3 regions of the Stenotrophomonas sp. LARHCG68 genome follow, and region 1 is predicted to be linked to each of the others. Evidence: predicted binding sites of a transcription regulator. Region 1 holds the regulator's gene; each other region holds the start of a gene.

Region 1 (6,005 bases):
GCGCCCAGTTCCAGATCGATCCGCCGCAGCCGGAGCCGACCCCGGTACCGGCAGTGGCCGAACTGCCGGCCGCAGCGCCCGTGGCTGCTGCCCCGGTGGTCGCCGTAACCGCACCGGTTGCCGCGGCCACGACCGAAGCTGTCGTGCCCGTTGCGCCGGCCGTACCGGCCGTGACTGCAGCGCCGGCGGCACCGGTCGCCATCCCGGTCACCCCGGAGACCGCCGCGGCGCTGAGCGTGGTGGCCTCCCGCCGCGACGACGAACAACTCATCCAGCTGCGCCAGGAAATGGCCGGCATGCGCCAGATGATCGAGCGCGAGATGCACCGCTTCACCGACGAGCGCCTGCGCGGCAGCGCGGTGCGCGCCAATGCGCTGGACCTGATGGACGAGTACGGCTTCGACGCCGGCCTGGCCCGCGATGTGGTCCTGCAGATCCCGGCCGACACCGACCCCAGCCGTGCCCGCGGGCTGATGCTGGGCCTGATCTCGCGCAAGCTGCCGATCGCCCCGGTCGACCCGATCGAGACGGGTGGCGTGATCGCCCTGGTTGGCCCGACCGGCGCCGGCAAGACCACCACCATCGCCAAGCTGGCCTCGCGCTTCGCCGAGGCCCATGCCCCGCGTGACGTGGCGCTGGTCACCACCGACACCCAGCGCATCGGCGCGCGCGAGCAGCTGTATGGCTTCGGCCGCCAGCTCGGCATCGCCGTGCACGAGGCCAACAGCGGCACCGACCTGAACCAGCTGCTGCAGAAGCTGGCCGACTACAAGCTGGTGCTGATCGACACCGCCGGGCTGGGCCAGCGCGACCGCGCCCTCACCGCCCAGCTGCAGTGGCTGCGCGCCGCCGGCCAGATCCGCACCCTGCTGGTGCTGCCGGCCAACACCTCCTTCCAGGACATGGATGAGGTGGTGCGCCGCTTCAGCGCCGCCAACCCGCAGGGCGTGGTGCTGACCAAGCTGGACGAGACCGGCCGCTTCGGCTCGGCCCTGTCCATCGCCGTGGACCACTGCCTGCCGGTGACCTGGGTCACCGACGGCCAGGACGTGCCGGAGGACCTGCACCGGGCCTCGGCGGCCAATCTCGTACTTCGCCTTGAAGATTTGCGCCGCGCGGCCGATATGCCCTGCAACCCGGAGTTCAACAATGCAGTCGCGTGAGTACGCCAAGCTGACCCACACCTTCCCGCTCGCGGCCACCCGGCGCGAGCCCGCAGGACCGGTGCGCACCATCGCCGTGACCGGCGGCAAGGGCGGCGTCGGCAAGACCAATGTCTCGGCCAACCTGGCCGTGGCACTGGCCGGCATGGGCAAGCGCACCCTGCTGCTGGACGCCGACCTGGGCCTGGCCAACATCGACGTGGTGCTGGGCCTTCAGCCCAAGCACACCCTGGCCGACCTGGTCGCCGGGCGCTGCACGCTGGAGGAAGTGATCATCGAGGGCCCGAACGGGGTGCTGGTGGTGCCGGCCGCGTCCGGCCGCCGCCACATGGCCGAACTGGCGCCGGCCGAGCACGTGGGCCTGGTCAACGCGTTCTCCGAGCTGGAACGCGACCTGGACGTGATGATCATCGACACCGCCGCCGGCATCACCGACAGCGTGCTGACCTTCTGCCAGGCCGCGCAGGACACCGTGGTGGTGGTCTGCGACGAGCCGGCCTCCATCACCGACGCCTACGCGCTGATCAAGGTGCTCTCGCGCGAGCGCGGCGTGGACCGCATCCAGGTCGTGGCCAACATGGCCCGTGATCCCAACGAAGGCCGCGCCCTGTACGAGAAGCTGGTGCGCGTCTGCGAGAAGTTCCTGATCGACGTCTCGCTCAACTACCTGGGCTGCGTGCCGCAGGACGACTGGCTGCGCGTGTCGGTGCAGCGCCAGCAGCCGGTGGTGAAGCTGTACCCGTCGGCACCGGCCGCCCTGGCCATCCAGGAGATCGCCCGCCGCACCGCGCGCTGGCAGGCCCCCACCACCCCGCGCGGCGGCGTCGAGTTCTTCCTGGAACGCATCATCCAGCAGAAGGTGAGCGCATGAACGCAACGGCCCATTACCGTGAAGTCCAGCGCAATGCGGCCAACGAGTGCATTGCCCAGCACGCCGACCTGGTGCGCCGCATCGCCCACCACCTGGCCGCGCGCCTGCCCGCCAGCGTGGAGGTCGACGACCTGATCCAGGCCGGCATGATGGGCCTGATCGAGGCCTCGCGCAGCTATGACGCCGAACAGGGCGCCTCGTTCGAGACCTATGCCTCGATCCGCATCCGAGGCTCGATGATCGACGAGATCCGGCGTGGCGACTGGGTGCCGCGCTCCGTGCACCGTCGCGCCCGCGATGCCGCGGCCACCATCCGTCGCCTCGAGCAGGCCAGCGGCCGTGCCGCCAGCGCCACCGAGGTGGCCGAGGCGATGGAAATGCCGCTGCCCGAGTACATGCGGCTGGTCGAGGATGCCTCGCGCGGCCAGGTGCTGAGCCTGGAGTCGCGCATCGAGGACCAGGGCGAGCTGGACACCCCGGCCACCGGCGGCCCCACCCCGCAGCAGATGCTCGAGCGCAGCCAGTTCGGCGCCGAGCTGGGCAGGGCCATCAGCCAGCTGCCCGAGCGCGAACAGCTGGTGCTCTCGCTCTACTACGAGCAGGAACTGAACCTGAAAGAGATCGGCGCGGTGCTCGGTGTCAGCGAGTCGCGCGTCTGCCAGATCCATGGCCAGGCCACGCTGCGCCTGCGTGGTCGGCTGAAGATTTTCGAGTCGGCCGACGCCGGCTTCGAGGAACCATGAAGAGGAATTCCTTTTGAACAAGAACATGCGCATCCTGATCGTCGACGATTTCTCGACCATGCGTCGTATCGTCAAGAACCTGCTCGGCGACCTGGGCTTCACCAACACCGCTGAAGCCGAGGACGGGCATGCCGCGCTGGCCATGCTGCAGAGCCAGCCGTTCGATTTCGTGGTCACCGACTGGAACATGCCGGTGATGACCGGCATCGAGCTGCTCAAGGCCATCCGCGCCGATGCCAAGCTCAAGACCCTGCCGGTGCTGATGGTCACCGCCGAAGCCAAGCGCGAGCAGATCATCGAAGCCGCCCAGGCCGGCGTGAACGGCTACATCATCAAGCCGTTCACCGCGCAGACCCTGGAAGAGAAGCTGGGCAAGATCTTCGAACGACTGACGGCGAGCGCCTGATGGACCTGCCTGTCGAGACGCTGAGCGACAAGTCGGCCCTGATCCAGCGCCTGCAGGATGCGCTGGCCGCGCTGGAAAACGGTGATGAAACCCGTTGGCGCCAGGAAATCGACGCCCTGGCCGCGCTGCGCGCGCAGCCGATGGTGGCCGGGCTGGGCCGGTTGGCCCGCGAGCTGGGCCAAGCACTGGGCGAGCTGCCCAGCGTGCCCAGCGAAGCCGGCGAGCTGGACGATGCCTGCGCGCGCCTGGACCACGTGGTGGAGATGACCGAGAAGGCCACCCACCGCACCCTGGACCTGGCAGAGGAATGCCGCGAGCTGACCGAACGGCTGCGCGCCGAAGGCCTCAACGCCGACCAGGACCAGCTGCTGGACCGCATCCGCCACAACCTCACCGAAGTGGCGCTGACCCAGAGCTACCAGGACCTGACCGGTCAGATCATCCGCCGCGTGGTGGGCATCGTCCGCCGCGTGCACGAGGGCTTTGGTGCACTGGGCCTGCCCCCGGCCGAGGAAGACGTGCGCAACGCCGGCCTGGCCGGTCCGGCGGTCAATGGCCTGGACCGCCATGCGGTCAGCCAGCATGACGCCGACGACCTGCTGTCGGACCTGGGGCTGTAAGCCATGAGTGCCTTCGCCGACGACATCGCCGCCGATTTCATCATCGAAGCCCAGGAGATCCTCGATCGCCTGGGCGAGCAGCTGGTGACGCTGGAGCAGGCACCGGAAGACACCGACCAGCTCAACGCGGTGTTCCGCGGCTTCCACACGCTCAAGGGCGGCGCCGGCTTCCTGTCGATCACGCCGATGGTGGAGCTGTGCCATGCCGCCGAGGAAACCCTGGGCATGGCCCGCTCGGGCAAGGCGCAACTGCTGGCCCATCACTTCGATGCCGCCCAGCAGTCGCTGGACTGGCTGCAGTCCATGCTCGACGCGGTGTCCTCCGGCACCGAGCCGGGCCACGCGCCGGCGGCATTGATCGCGCAGTTCGACGTCGGTACCGCGCCGGTACCGGCACCGGTCGCGGCACCGGTCGCGCCGGCCGGTGACCTGATCACCGAGGACGAGTTCGAGGCCCTGCTCGACAGCCTGCACGGCAAGAGCGCGCCGTCGGCGGTGGCCGCCAAACCCGCCGATGACCTGATCACCGAAGACGAGTTCGAGGCATTGCTCGACACGCTGCACGGCAGTGCCGCGCCCGGCACGTCCGCCGCTCCGGCAGTGGCAGTGGCACCGGCAGCGCCCCGCCCGGCGCCTGCCCCGGCCGCACGCCCCACCGCGGCGGCCAAGCCGGCGGCCGCACCGGCCAAGGCCAGCGAGCCCGAGCACACCGTGCGCGTGGACACCAAGCGCCTGGATGCCATCGTCAACCTGATCGGCGAACTGGTGCTCTCACGCAACCGCCTGAAGACCCTGCGCAGCCGGCTCAAGGACGAGGAACTCGACCGCGCCGTCTCCACCCTGGACATCGCCACCGCGCGGCTGCAGTCGGCGGTGATGCGCACCCGCATGCAGCCGGTCGGCAAGGTGTTCTCGCGCTTCCCGAAGGTGGCGCGCGACGTCGCGCGCTCGCTGCAGAAGGAAGTGGACCTGGAACTGATCGGCGCCGACACCGAGCTGGACCGCAACTTGGTCGAAGCCCTGGCCGACCCGCTGGTGCACCTGGTCCGCAACGCCATCGACCACGGCGTGGAGATGCCCGACCTGCGCGAGGCGCAGGGCAAGCCGCGGATGGGCCGGGTGCGGCTGTCCGCCCAGCAGGAAGGCGACTACGTCAGCATCGAGGTGCAGGACGACGGCGCCGGCATCGACCCCGAACGCCTGCGCGCCAAGGCCCGCGAGAAGGGCTTGATCGACCCGGAGGCCGCCGCCCGCCTGACCAGCGAGGAATGCCTGCACCTGGTGTTCCTGCCCGGCTTCTCCACCAAGCAGCAGGTCACCGACATCTCCGGCCGCGGCGTCGGCATGGACGTGGTGCAGTCGCGCATCCGCGAGCTCAGCGGCCAGATCCAGATCCAGTCCGAACTGGGCCGTGGCAGCCGCTTCCTGATCCGCGTGCCGCTGACCCTGGCGATCCTGCCGACCCTGCTGGTCCAGGCCGGTGAGGACGTCTATGCGCTGCCGCTGGCCCGCGTGATGGAAGTGCTGCACGCCCCGGCCACCTCGCTGGGCTGGTTCGACGGCCGCGCGGTGCTGGACCGCAAGACCCACACGCTGGCGCTGGTGGACCTGCGCCAGTGGCTGGGCGTGACGCCGACCCTGTCGCCGCTGCTGACCATCGTGGTGCTGCAGGTCGGCGAAGCCCGCTTCGGCCTGGTCGTGGACCAGGTCCGCGGCCGCGAGGAAGTGGTGATCAAGCCCCTGCCGCGCGCCCTGCGCGGCCTGCGTGGCTACGCCGGCGCCACCCTGATCGGCGACGGCCGCATGGCGCTGATCCTGGACGTGGATGGGTTGCGCGGTGGGCAGGACTGACAGCTGCCGCCAACGCTGCACTCCCCTCTCCCGCCTGCGGGAGAGGGGCTAAAGCAAAAGCCTCCCCCGCAGGCGGGAGAGGGACTAAAGCAAAGCCTTCCCCGCGCGCGGGAGAAGGGCTGAAGCAGGTAGCTCCCCCGCACGCCGGAAGGGAGCGAACGCAACACCCCGATTCAAGACTGTCTTCACAAGGCCGATATCCAACACCATGGACCGACTCAGCATCATTGGACTCTTCCTCGCCCTCGCTTCGCTGGTGGGCGGCAGCATCCTCAAGGGTGCGGGCCTGTCGTCGCTGTGGTCGCCGGCCGCGTTCGTGATCGTGATCGTCGGCACCATCGCCGCGATCCT
Region 2 (6,005 bases), on a different contig from region 1:
CGTCGATCTCCTTGCGCAGCTCCTCGGCGCGGCGCTTGGCGTCGGCCTTGACCTCGTCACTGGCTCGCACCAGGCCTTGGTAGGACGCGTTGCGGTACTCGCTGACCATCCCGCTCAGTTCACCGGTCGCGCGCAGGCTGGGCATGCGGTTGTCGGCCAGGTCGGTGGTGGCTTCATTGAGGGTGTACAGGCCACGGAACGCGACGATGCCCTGCAACAGCATGACGAACAGCACGACGCCGAAGGTAAGCATCAGCTTCGGCTTGAGTTTGAGCGAGTTGACCCACTGCATCTTGGAGATCTCCGGTGACGTCCCGCGCGCGCACGGGCAGCGTGCGCCGCACCGGCGGGGCCGGCGCGGCACCAGGCTGGGATTACTTGATGTTTGCCAGCTTCAGGCTGGCCGGCGAGCTGACTTCGATCTCGGCGCGCGAGGAGTCACGCTGGATCTTGCCGATGACGCAGACGGTCTTGCCTTCCAGCGATTCCAGCGGGAAGCCGAAGTTGCCACGGTTGGCGCCGGAGATGCGCGCGGAGAAGGTGTGGCGCGGGAACTGGCCACCCATGTGCAGGAAGGTCGGCTGGCCTTCGGAACCTTCGGCGTAGCGGGCCTTCTCGACCTTGCCGCAGACCATGCCGTCCTTGCCGGCGAAGCGGGCGGCGTTTTCCGGCGGGATCATCTCGGCCGGGTCGGCGGCGACGTGGAACGAGGCGGTGGCCAGGACGGCTGCCGACAGCAGGCAAATCAGGTGCTTGGACATCAAAATCTCCGGGGATGACGAGAGGGCGCCAGTCGGGGAGGACGGGCATGCAATGGGCTATCGGCCGACAGGGCAGGCGGCTGAGGGCGCATGTTCGGAAATGTGATGCGCCTCCCGGTTGGCTGGGTCAGGCCGCGGCTTCTTCGGTCACCGCGGCCTGCCCGAGGTCGGCGGTGTCGAGCAGGGTTTCGATGTCCAGCAGGATCAGCATGCGGTCGTCCTGGGTGCCGATGCCGGAGATGAAGCGGGTGTCCACCGCGGCACCGAATTCCGGGGTCGGGCGGATCTGCTCGGCCGACAGCGGGATCACGTCCGAGACGCTGTCCACGACGATGCCGACCACGCGGTCCTCGACGTTGAGCACGATCATTACGGTGAAGGCGTCGTAGCGTGCCTCGTCCAGGCGCAGTTTCAGGCGCAGGTCGATGACCGGCACGATGGTGCCGCGCAGGTTGATGACGCCCTTGATGTAGTCCGGGGCATCGGGCACGCGGGTGACCGCGTCGTAGCCGCGGATCTCCTGCACCTTGAGGATGTCGACGCCGTAGTGCTCTGCGCCGAGGGTGAAGCTGAGGTACTCGCCGCCGGTGCCTTCGGCGGAAGTGGTACGCGTATCGTTCATGGCAGGTCCTGGTCCTGGCGTGGCGCCGGTGGCTGTTGCACCGGTATCGGCGCCAGGAGGCGGGACTTTAGCGACGGACGGCCACAGAGGGCGGGGCGCGTTCGGCCAGGTGGGGCGCACAATGGCGCCCGGGCCGGGTCAGTCGCCGTTGCTGCGCGCCTTGCGCAGCCGATCGATGCGGAAGATGTACCGCTGGATCAGCGTGTCGGCACCGCGTGGCAGGTCGTCGAAACGCAGGCCGGCGCGGATGGTTTCCATGCCGTTGGCCTGTTTCTGCTGGCGCAGGTTGCAGACCACCAGGGTGGTGGTCACCGGCGGCGCGTCGGGGATCAGCAGCCCGCAGCCGCGATAGCGGCCCTGCAGGGCGAGCAGGTCCTGCGGCGAGGGCAGCATCAGCGCCATGCCGCCGGCGCTGATGTCGATCACCCGCCAGCGGCTGGGCTCGCCGCCGTCCGGGTCGGGGATCAGACAGTAGGGTGAGTCGCCCACCGGGGTTTCCAGCCGGTAAAACTCACGGCGCTGCAGGTGGTAGACCTCCTCCGGCAGCGGTACCCGGAATGCCACCCGGCCGTCCTGTTCGATGCGGCGGTGGCCATGCAGCTGGAAGCGCACGGTGACCTTGTCGACCTGGCCAAAGCACAGCAGGGAAGCGGCGACCTCCGCGCTGCGGTTGATCGCCGGCAGCGGGCTGGCATCGAGCAGCAGGCCGTCCTCGTCCACTTCCAGCACCGCGCTGGGGAAGGACTGGTCGCGTCCATCCGGGTGCGCGTTGACCATCGACCGCTGGTCGATCATCTGCTGCAGCAGGTGCCGGATCTGGTGCGGGCTGCGCACCATGTAGCGTTCATCGGCATACAGGTTGCCGGCGACGGTGGACGGGCTCGACTCGAAGGATTCGGGTACGGACATGGAGGCGCTTGCAGAGGGTCGAAGCCAGGGAACCCGCAATCGGTCTCCTGGAAACTGTGATATCGGCCGCTCTTTCTAACTCTTTAGGCGCACTGTTACGAGCCTTTTGTGAAGCAGGTGGCCGTTGGCACCGGCTGGCGATTCCGGAGACGGAATTCCGTCACTGGCTGGCGGCGTACGTAGAGGGCCGTTTCGGCCGTGGAAGAGGCGCGGCTATTGCTGCAGGCGCGACTGGAGGAACGCCCCGACCACCCGCTGGTATGCGGCGGGGTCATGCGCGTAGAGGTCGACATGGGCCGCGCCGGGTACCTCCCAGAACTGCTTGGGCGCGGCGGCGGCACGATAGAGCGCGCGGGCTTCGTCGATGGGGGTGTGGCGGTCCCGTGAACCGGACGCGATCAATACCGGGGCGCCGATTGCGGCCAGGTGATCAATGGGTCGAAGGTCGTCGGCCGAGAGCTGCAGGCGCAACGGCAGCTGCCACAGCAGCAGCGGTGCCAGCGGACGTCCGGGGGCGCCCAGACGGATGGCCAGGCGGTCGGCGACGGCTTGGTCGAGGCTGGGGTACATCGATTCCAGGACAACGGCGGCCAGTTGTCGCGTGGAAGCGGACAGCACTGTGGATGCGGCCCCCAGGGACACCCCGATCACCGCGACGGCCCGGCCCGGCGCTTGTTGGCCAAGGAACGTGACTGCCGCGTCGACCGCCTTGGACTCGTTGGCGCCGAAGGTGATGTGCGCGGCGGGGGATTGCCCATGCGCCGGAAGGTCGATGAGCAGCACGGAATAGCCCAACTGCTTGAGCCACTGCGCGCGGGGGAGCATCTGGCGCCGGTCCGAGCGCACGCCGTGCAGAAGGAGCACGCTGCCCTTGTCCGCCTGGCCAGGGACAAACCATCCAGAGACCGGGCCAGCAGCCGAATCAATGCGCACCGGACGGGCGCCGAGCGAGGCCGGCGGGGGCCCTATGGTGCGCGGCACCGGAGTGATCAGTGCCTGGCCGATGAGCAGGCTGCCGGCCACACCGACCACCAGCAGGGCGGCAAGCCCGATGAGAATGCGCGTGATGCGGGGCATGGGACGTCGCGTGGGAGGGACCGTCCTGGGATCTTCGATCCTTTCGCCGGCCCATGTCCACGAGGCGTCACACGATGACCCTGGATGAAGCCAAAGAGGCCGGCGGTGGACAGGCCGGAGAGTTCCCGACCACCGCCGGCAAGCAACGGATCAGAACTCCTGCCAGTCCTCGCCACTGCTGACCGGTGCATGGGCTGCCGGCTTGCCCGGGATGGCACGCAGGGTGGGGCGTGGCCGCGGGGCGGCCGGCGGCGGTACGCTGGCGGCAACGCGGGCCAGTGATGCGCTGACGGCGTCGGAGAGGCGGAACTGGGCCACTGCATCGGTCAGCTGGCGCGCCTGGTCTTCCATCGAGCGTGCCGCCGCGGAGGCTTCCTCGACCAGCGCGGCATTCTGCTGGGTGCTCTCGTCCATCTGCATCACGGTCTGGTTGACCTGTTCGATGCCGGCGGTCTGTTCCTGCGAGGCGGCGGCGATGTCGGCCATGATCGTGGTCACGCGCTGCACCGAGGCCACGATGTCGTCCATGGTGCTGCCGGCGCGGCGGACCAGTTGCGAGCCTTCGCTGACCTTGCCGACCGAGTCGTCGATCAATCCCTTGATCTCCTTGGCCGCGGCGGCCGAACGCTGCGCCAGAGTGCGCACTTCCGAAGCCACCACCGCGAAGCCACGGCCCTGGTCGCCGGCCCGGGCCGCTTCCACCGCCGCGTTCAAGGCCAGGATGTTGGTCTGGAAGGCGATGCCGTCGATCACGCTGATGATGTCGGCGATGCGTTGGGAGGACTGCTCGATCGAGCTCATGGTGTTGACCACGCGCCCGACCACTTCGCCACCCTGCGCGGCCACGTCGGCGGCACCGCGCGCCAGCTGGTCGGCCTGGCGGGCATGCTCGGCGTTCTGGCGCACGGTGGAGGTCAGTTCCTCCATCGAGGCAGCGGTTTCCTCCAGGTTGGCGGCCTGCGTCTCGGTGCGGCGCGACAGGTCGCTGTTGCCGGTGGCGATCTCGCTGGCCGACAGGCTGATGCTGCCGCTGGCGGCCTGGATGCCGGAGACGATGCTGGCGAGCTGGTCGATGCTGGTGTTGCCGTCGTCACGCATGCGCGCGAAGATGCCGTGGAAGTCGCCTTCGACACGACGGGTCAGGTCACCCTCGGCAATGGCCTGCAGCAGCCGCGAGATGTGGCCGAGGTTGTCCTCGGTGGTCTGCATCAGTGCGTTGAGCCCGCCGACCATCTCGCGGAAGTCGTGCTCGTAACGGTCGATGTCGCCACGCTGGCTGAAATCACCGGCGGCGGCGGCGCGCGACAGGCGCTTGATCTCGTTGTTGATGGCCGACAGGCTGGCCTTGGTGCCGTCCATCGCGTCGGTGATGGCGGCCTTCTCGCCGGGCAGGCGGTCCATGTCCACCGACAGGTCGCCACGGGCGTAGTGGCGCATCACCTCGACCACCCGCATCTTCACGCCGATGTGCTGGGCGACCAGGGCATTGACCTCGCGCACCATGCGCCCGTACTCGCCGGGGAAGCGGGATTCGTCGATGCGGTAGCTGATCTGGCCCTGGTCGTGCTCGCGCGCCATGTCCGACTGCGCGGCGATCACTGCCTTGAGCTGGTGCTGCATGCGCTGCATCGAAGCCAGCAACTGGCCGACCTCGTCACCGCGTCCGGCGTCGATGGTGCCGTCCAGGCGGCCGGTGGCGACCTCGTCGGCGGCCCGCAGGGCGTCCTTCAGCGGGCGTACGATGGCGCGCACGATGACCACGCCGAGGGCGACCGACAGCAGGCCCAGCAAGGCCATGCAGGCGAACAATGCGTTGGTGCTGCGCGCCTGGGTGGCATCGGCGAGCGCCACCTCGCTGTCCAGGGCCGACACGACGTAGCTGCTGAGCTTCTCCACGTCGCTGAACAGGTCGCGGCGGCTGACGCGCGAGTGTTCGTTGGAGATCTGCTGGGCCAGCTCGAACTGGCCATCGGCCACGGCCTTTTCCATCTGCGCGTGGGCGCTGAGGTATTGCTCCAGGGTCTTGAGCATCTGGCCGTACAGGCGCTTCTGCTCATCGCTGGCGGGCAGGGCCTCATAGCGCTTCTGGTGCTCGGCCAGCTTGGCGCGCTGGTCGGCGATGCGCTGGTTGTACTCGGCGACGAACGCCGGCTCGTGCAGGTGGGACAACTGTGACAGCTCGGCGATGCGGATTTCGGCCAGGTCGGCGCGGATGCTCTCCAGGTGTTGGACGGCCGGCATGTAGCGCTGGCTCATCTCGTTCAACTGGGTGGTGGCCTGCTTGAGGCGGACCACCGCGAACGCGCCCATGCCAACGGTGGCGACGGTGGTGAGGGTGAAAGCGATCGCGAGCTTTCGGGCGATCGTGAGGTTGCGGAAGAACTCCATCTCTTTCTCTCCGGATCGACTTTGCGGGTGACGCCCCCGCCCGAGGATGTTGCCGGCGCGTTGGCGCGGATAAGGCCGGCGTTCATTGCCGGCTGTTCAGCGGATAGCGGCGCGATCCGGAGGCGGCTTGATGGCTGAACAGGGGGCGTTTTATGAACTGAAAGGGCATGTGATGAAATCGTGAGGATCGTGATGAAACTCTTACGATTCAGGGCGTTATCTGTAATCCCGGCTACGCGGAAAGTGGG
Region 3 (6,005 bases), on a different contig from region 1:
CACTGAAGGCCGCAGGCAAGTGCTGGGTGAGCACCACGGCCGGCGCGTCGGCGGGCAGGGTCTCCAGCACGGTCCGCAGTGCTTCGGTGCCGCCGGCAGAGGCACCGATGGCGATCAACCGGTCGGTGGTGCGGAAGCCGATGTGGCTGGAGGCGCTCTGCACGGGCAGGCGGCGCAGCGGCGACGCCGAGGCACGTACGCGCGAGCGCGCGGCCATCTTGACCTTGGCGCGGATCTCGTCGGCGTAGGCTTCCAGGCCGCGGGCGATGTCCAGCTTGGGCTTGGCCACGAAGTCCACCGCGCCCAGGGCCAGGGCCTGAAGGGTGGTATCGGCGCCGCGCTCGGTCAGCGAGGACACCATCACCACCGGCATCGGGTGCAGGCGCATGAGGTTCTCGAGGAAGGCCAGCCCGTCCATGCGTGGCATTTCCACATCCAGGGTCAGCACGTCCGGGTTCAGGCGCTTGATCTTCTCGCGCGCCAGCAGCGGGTCGGCGGCGGTGCCGACCACCTCAATGCCGGGGTCGGCGGCCAGCAGTTCGGTGAGGACTTGGCGCACCAGCGCCGAGTCGTCCACCACCAGCACGCGGCAGGGCGGGGCCAGGCTCATTCGAACAGCTCCACGCCGCCGCTGACCGGCGTGCGCGACAGCTTGGCGCGCACCGCGGTTTCGGCGGCCAGCACTTCGGCGTCGTGCGCATGCGGCAGGCGCTGCACCACGACCCGGCCGGTGGTCGGGAAGAACCACACCTTGCGCGGGTGGATGCCGCACAGGTCCTCGGCGACGATGGGGATGTGCTCGGCCTGCAGGTACTGGCGCACGAACTCGGCGTTGCGGGTGCCGACCGGGTTGCTGGTGAAGCCCTTGAGCACGTTGGCGCCGCCGAAGACCTTGGCTTCCAGGCGCTTGCGGTGCGCGCCGCGCTTGAGCAGGTCGTTGATCAGCAGTTCCATCGCGTAGCTGCCGTAGCGTGCGGGCGCGCCGTCGCCGACGTTGCCGTCCGGCAGCAGGAAGTGGTTCATGCCGCCGATGCCGAGGATCGGGTCGCGGATGCAGGCGGCCACGCAGGAGCCGAGCGTGGTGGTCAGCGCGGTGTCATCGTCCACGACCAGGTACTGGGTGGGCAGCAGCTTGGCGGCGACGGTCTGGAAGCGACTGTCGCGGTAGCGCATGACCTCGTCGGGATAGGACTGGGAAGGCTTCATGCACCGCTCCGGCGGGTACGGCGGTACAAGGTGCGGCCGCATGGCTGGATCAGATCGGCCGCATGCAGGTAGTTCTCCGAATGGCCGGTGTAGAGCAGCCCGTCGTCGCCCATGTGCTCGACCAGCCGCGACAGGATGGCGCGCTGGGTGGGTTTGTCGAAGTAGATCATCACGTTGCGGCAGAACAGCGCGTCGAATGGGCCGCCGACGTCATAGCGGGAGCTGAGCAGGTTGAGCTGGCGGAACTCCACCAGCGCACGCAGCGCCGGCACCACCCGGCATTTGCCCTCGTTCGGGCCGGTGCCGCGCTGGAAATAGCGGCGCTTGGTCTCCGCATCCAGCCCGGCGATGCGTTCGATCGCGTACACGCCCTGGCCGGCGGTGGCCAGCACCTGGGTGTCCACGTCGGTGGCGAGGATGCGTACCGGCGGGGTCATCGTGCCGAACGTCTCGCAGGCGGTGATGGCCATGGAGTAGGGCTCTTCACCGGTGGAGGCGGCGCACGACCACAACTTGATCGGCGCATGCGAGGCGCGCTGCTGCAGTTCCTCGTGCAGCTTGTCGAAGTGGTGCGGCTCACGGAAGAACGAGGTCAGGTTGGTGGTCAGGGCGTTGGTGAATGCCTGCCATTCCTCGCCGCCGTGCTGCTCGAGCTGGTCCAGGTAGTCCTTGAATGACTGCAGGCCCAGCGAGCGCAGCCGGCGCGACAGCCGGCCGTACACCATGTCGCGCTTGGCCGGTGCCAGCGCGATCCCGGCACGGGCATGGATCAGCTCGCAGACGCGGCGGAAGTCGCGGTCGTTGAACTCGAAATCGCGCTGGGTGGTGTCGACGCTGGACATGCTGGCAGGTGCTCCGTTCAACTGGCCAACGCCAGCGCGGCCGGGACCTCGGCCGGCGCGCCGGCGCCGGTGGCCTCGATGCGGAACACCGCCACGGCCTGATCGAGCTGGATGGCCTGTTCTTCCAGCAGGCGCGCCGCGGCACTGGCTTCCTCGACCAGGGCGGCGTTCTGCTGGGTGGTTTCGTCCATCTGCACGATGGTCTGGTTGACCTGCTCGATGCCGGCGCTCTGTTCCTGCGAGGCGGCGGAGATCTCGGCCATGATGTCGGTCACGCGCTGCACCGAAGTGACGATCTCGCCCATGGTCGCACCGGCCTGGTGCACCAGCTGCGAGCCTTCGGAGACACGCTGGGTGGAGTCATCGATCAGGCCCTTGATCTCCTTGGCGGCCGCCGCCGAGCGCTGGGCCAGGGTACGCACTTCACTGGCCACCACGGCGAAGCCGCGGCCCTGTTCGCCGGCGCGCGCGGCTTCGACCGCGGCGTTCAACGCCAGGATGTTGGTCTGGAAGGCGATGCCGTCGATCACCGAGATGATGTCGGCGATGCGGCGCGAGGACTGCTCGATCTGGCCCATCGTGACCACCACTTCCTCGACCACGTTGCCGCCGCGCGCGGCGACGCCGGCCGCGCCGATGGCCAGCTGGTTGGCCTGGCGGGCGGAGTCGGCGTTCTGGCGCACGGTGGAGGTCAGTTCCTCCATCGAGGCGGCGGTTTCCTCCAGGTTGGCCGCCTGCACTTCGGTGCGGCGCGACAGGTCGCTGTTGCCGGTGGCGATCTCGCCGGCGGCCAGGTTGATGCTGTCGGCGGCGGACTGGATGCGCGAGACGATGCCCGAAAGCTGGGCGATGGTGCTGTCCGCGTCCTCGCGCATGCGGGCGAACACGCCCTGGAAGTCACCGTGCATGGTGGCGGTCAGGTCACCCTGGGCCAGGGCGCGCAGCAGCTGCGAGATCTGTTCCAGGTTGTGGTCGCTGGTGCGCATCATCGCGTTGAGGCTGCGCACCATGTCCAGGAAGTCGTGCTCGAAGCGCTGCTCGTCGCCGCGCAGGCTGAAGTCGCCGGCGGCGGCCGCGTTGCCCAGCCGCTTGATCTCGCTGTTGATGGCCGACAGGTTCTGCTTGATGGTGGCCATGGTCTCGGTGATGACGCGCTTCTCGCCCGGCAGCAGGGGCATGTCCGGGGTGAGGTCGCCCACCGCGTAGCGCTGCGCGATGGCGATGACCTGCATCTTCACGTCGATGTGGTTGGCCACCAGCACGTTGGTTTCGGCCACCATCACGCCGTAGTCGCCCGGGAACGCCTCGGCGTCGATGCGGTAGCTGATGATGCCGGCGTCGTGCTGGCGGGCCATTTCATTCTGGGCCTCGATCACCGCGCGCAGCTGGTCCTGCATGCGCTGCATGCTGGTGAGCAGCTGCCCGGTCTCGTCGCGGCTGGGTACGGGGATGGTGTTGTCCATGCGGCCGCGCGCGATGGCATTGGCCACCGCGGTGGCGTTGCGCAGCGGCGTGACGATGCGGCTGCCGATGACCCAGCTCAGGCCGACCACCAGCAGCACCAGCACGCCACCGGCGACGGTCATGATGGCGGTGAACTTCAGCGCCTGGCCCTGCACCTCGTCCATGTAGACGCCGCTGGACACCACCCAGTTCCACGGGCCGTACAGGCCGGCGTAGGCCAGCTTGGCGACCGGGCCCTGCGTGCCGGGCTTGGCCCAGGTGTAGCCGACGTAGCCGCCACCGCGGCGCGCGGCCTCGACCTGGTCGTAGTACAGGCGTACGCCGTCCTCGCCACGGAAGTCCTTCATGTCCTTGCCGACCAGGTCGGCGCGGAACGGATGCATCAGCAGCACGTAGTCGGTGTTGTAGACGTTGAGGTAGTTGACGTCGGCGTTGGAGCGCATGTTCTGCAGCGCGGCCAGCGCCTGCTGCTGTGCGTCGTGCAGCGACAGCTCACCGGCCTTCGCGCGGTTGGCGTAGTAGTCCAGCACGCCTTGGCTCATCTCCACCTGGGCCTTGAGGGACTCCTTGCGGGTTTCGTACAGATCCACGTACTGCATGCGGGCGGCGATCACCGACAGCGCGATCACGCCCAGCGCGATCAGCACCGTCAACAGGTTCAGCTTGCGCCGCACGGAGATGTTGCTGATGTAGTTCGACCAGAGACGGTAGGGATTCATGGCAGAGGGCAGCGCCCGTGGGGGGGCGAGCGGGAAAGGGGAAGTTACGGGTGTATCGGCCGCGGGAGCCGAATGTTTAGCCGGCGCATAACGCACGACCCCGGCCGGAGCCGGGGTCGAGTGGGTCAGAACTCCTGCCAGTCCGAATCGGCCAGCTCGGCAACCGCGGTCCGGTTGCCGGCCACCCGCCGGCGTGCCGGTTCCGGTGCGGGTGCCGGGCGACGCGGCTCGGGCTTGCTGGCGAGCGGTGGCGCGGCGACGGGTTCTTCCGGCTGGCTGTCATCGAGGCGGAACACCGACACGACGGTGGCCAGGTGGCCGGCCTGTTCTTCCATCGAACGGGCCGCGGCGGTGGCTTCCTCCACCAGCGCGGCGTTCTGCTGGGTGGTCTCGTCCATCTGGGTGACGGTCTGGTTGACCTGCTCGATGCCGGCGCTCTGTTCCTGCGAGGCGGCGGAGATCTCGGCCATGATGTCGGTCACGCGCTGCACCGAGGCCACGATCTCGCCCATGGTGGTGCCGGCCTTGCGGACCAGCGCCGAGCCGTCGGACACCTTGCCGACCGAGTCATCGATCAGGCCCTTGATCTCCTTGGCCGCACCGGCCGAGCGCTGGGCCAGCGTACGTACTTCCGAGGCGACCACGGCGAAGCCGCGGCCCTGCTCGCCGGCACGCGCGGCTTCCACCGCGGCGTTGAGCGCCAGGATGTTGGTCTGGAAGGCGATGCCGTCGATGACCGAGATGATCTCGGCGATCTTCTTGGACGAGGCCTCGATGGCGCTCATCGTGGTCACCACCTGGCTGACCACCTCGCCACCCTGCGAGGCCACCGAGGCGGCACCGATGGCCAGCTGGTTGGCCTGGCGGGCCGATTCGGCGTTCTGGCGCACGGTGGAGGTCAGTTCCTCCATCGAGGCGGCGGTTTCCTCCAGGTTGGCGGCCTGCTGCTCGGTACGGCGCGACAGGTCGTTGTTGCCGCTGGCGATCTCGGTGGCGGCCGCATTGATGGCAACCGAGGACTGCTTGATGCGGCCAACGATGCCGGTCAGCTGCTCGGCGGTGGCGTTGGCGTCGTCACGCATGGTGGCGAACACGCCCTGGTACTGGCCATGCATGCGCACGGTGAGGTCGCCGCGCGACAGCGCCGAGAGCAGCGCGGAAATCTGTTCCAGGCTGCTGGCGTTGGCGTCGAGCAGGCTGTTGATCTGGCCGGCCAGCTGCAGGAAGAAGCCGTCCTTGTCGCTGGTCTCGATGCGGCCGCTGAGGTCGCCGGCGGCGGCGGCTTCGATCACGCGCGCCACTTCCTTCTCCACCAGCGCTTCGGTGGTGCGGTCGCGCCATTCGACCACGTGGCCGACGGCCACGCCGCCGTCGTTGCGGATGACCGAGATCGCCTGCGCGAACTGGGCATCGCCGAAGCTCATCTGGCGACGGGCCACGCCGTTCTTTTCCAGCGCTTCGAGCACCTTGTTGTCGACCTGGCCGTTGTGCTCCAGCGCGGTGACCGGTTGGCCGACCAGGGCGATGCTGGCGTCGTAGTGGGACAGGGCGCCTGTCAGCGCGTCGTTGTACTGGGCCAGCGTGTCCAGCAGGGCACGGTTGGCGTAGACGATTTCCAGGTCTTCGTTGGTCAGGTACACGCCGGTGGAGGAGTAGTCCAGCGCGGTACGGATGCGCAGGTTCTCCGCGGCCACGGCCTGGTCGCGCTCGATGCGCTCGCGCAGGTCGCGCTGCATGCGCTGCATGGCGCGCAGCAGGTCGCCGACTTCATCGG

What was found. The regulator FliA, encoded in region 1, starts transcription of late flagellar genes. The targets are predictions, from matches to a motif close to TAAAGTTTNNCNNNCNNNGGCCGATAA.
Region 2: the regulator FliA is predicted to act here: its motif matches at 1,427-1,453, upstream of ACIPR8_RS14225 (chemotaxis protein CheW).
Region 3: the regulator FliA is predicted to act here: its motif matches at 4,284-4,310, upstream of ACIPR8_RS14240 (methyl-accepting chemotaxis protein).

Annotation. Positions count from the first base shown of each region.
Region 1 is NZ_JBIXJV010000006.1:208,943-214,947, forward strand. Features, by position in the region: gene flhF (flagellar biosynthesis protein FlhF) at 1-1,163, shown strand, start outside; gene ACIPR8_RS17470 (MinD/ParA family protein) at 1,150-2,034, shown strand; gene ACIPR8_RS17475 (RNA polymerase sigma factor FliA) at 2,031-2,777, shown strand; gene cheY (chemotaxis response regulator CheY) at 2,791-3,183, shown strand; gene ACIPR8_RS17485 (protein phosphatase CheZ) at 3,183-3,803, shown strand; gene ACIPR8_RS17490 (chemotaxis protein CheA) at 3,807-5,654, shown strand; gene ACIPR8_RS17495 (flagellar motor protein) at 5,863-6,005, shown strand, end outside.
Region 2 is NZ_JBIXJV010000004.1:1,227-7,231, reverse strand. Features, by position in the region: gene ACIPR8_RS14235 (methyl-accepting chemotaxis protein) at 1-292, opposite strand, end outside; gene ACIPR8_RS14230 (hypothetical protein) at 375-761, opposite strand; gene ACIPR8_RS14225 (chemotaxis protein CheW) at 889-1,383, opposite strand; gene ACIPR8_RS14220 (flagellar brake protein) at 1,522-2,292, opposite strand; gene ACIPR8_RS14215 (alpha/beta hydrolase) at 2,506-3,369, opposite strand; gene ACIPR8_RS14210 (methyl-accepting chemotaxis protein) at 3,520-5,757, opposite strand.
Region 3 is NZ_JBIXJV010000004.1:7,667-13,671, reverse strand. Features, by position in the region: gene ACIPR8_RS14255 (protein-glutamate methylesterase/protein-glutamine glutaminase) at 1-610, opposite strand, end outside; gene cheD (chemoreceptor glutamine deamidase CheD) at 607-1,206, opposite strand; gene ACIPR8_RS14245 (CheR family methyltransferase) at 1,203-2,048, opposite strand; gene ACIPR8_RS14240 (methyl-accepting chemotaxis protein) at 2,066-4,231, opposite strand; gene ACIPR8_RS14235 (methyl-accepting chemotaxis protein) at 4,357-6,005, opposite strand, start outside.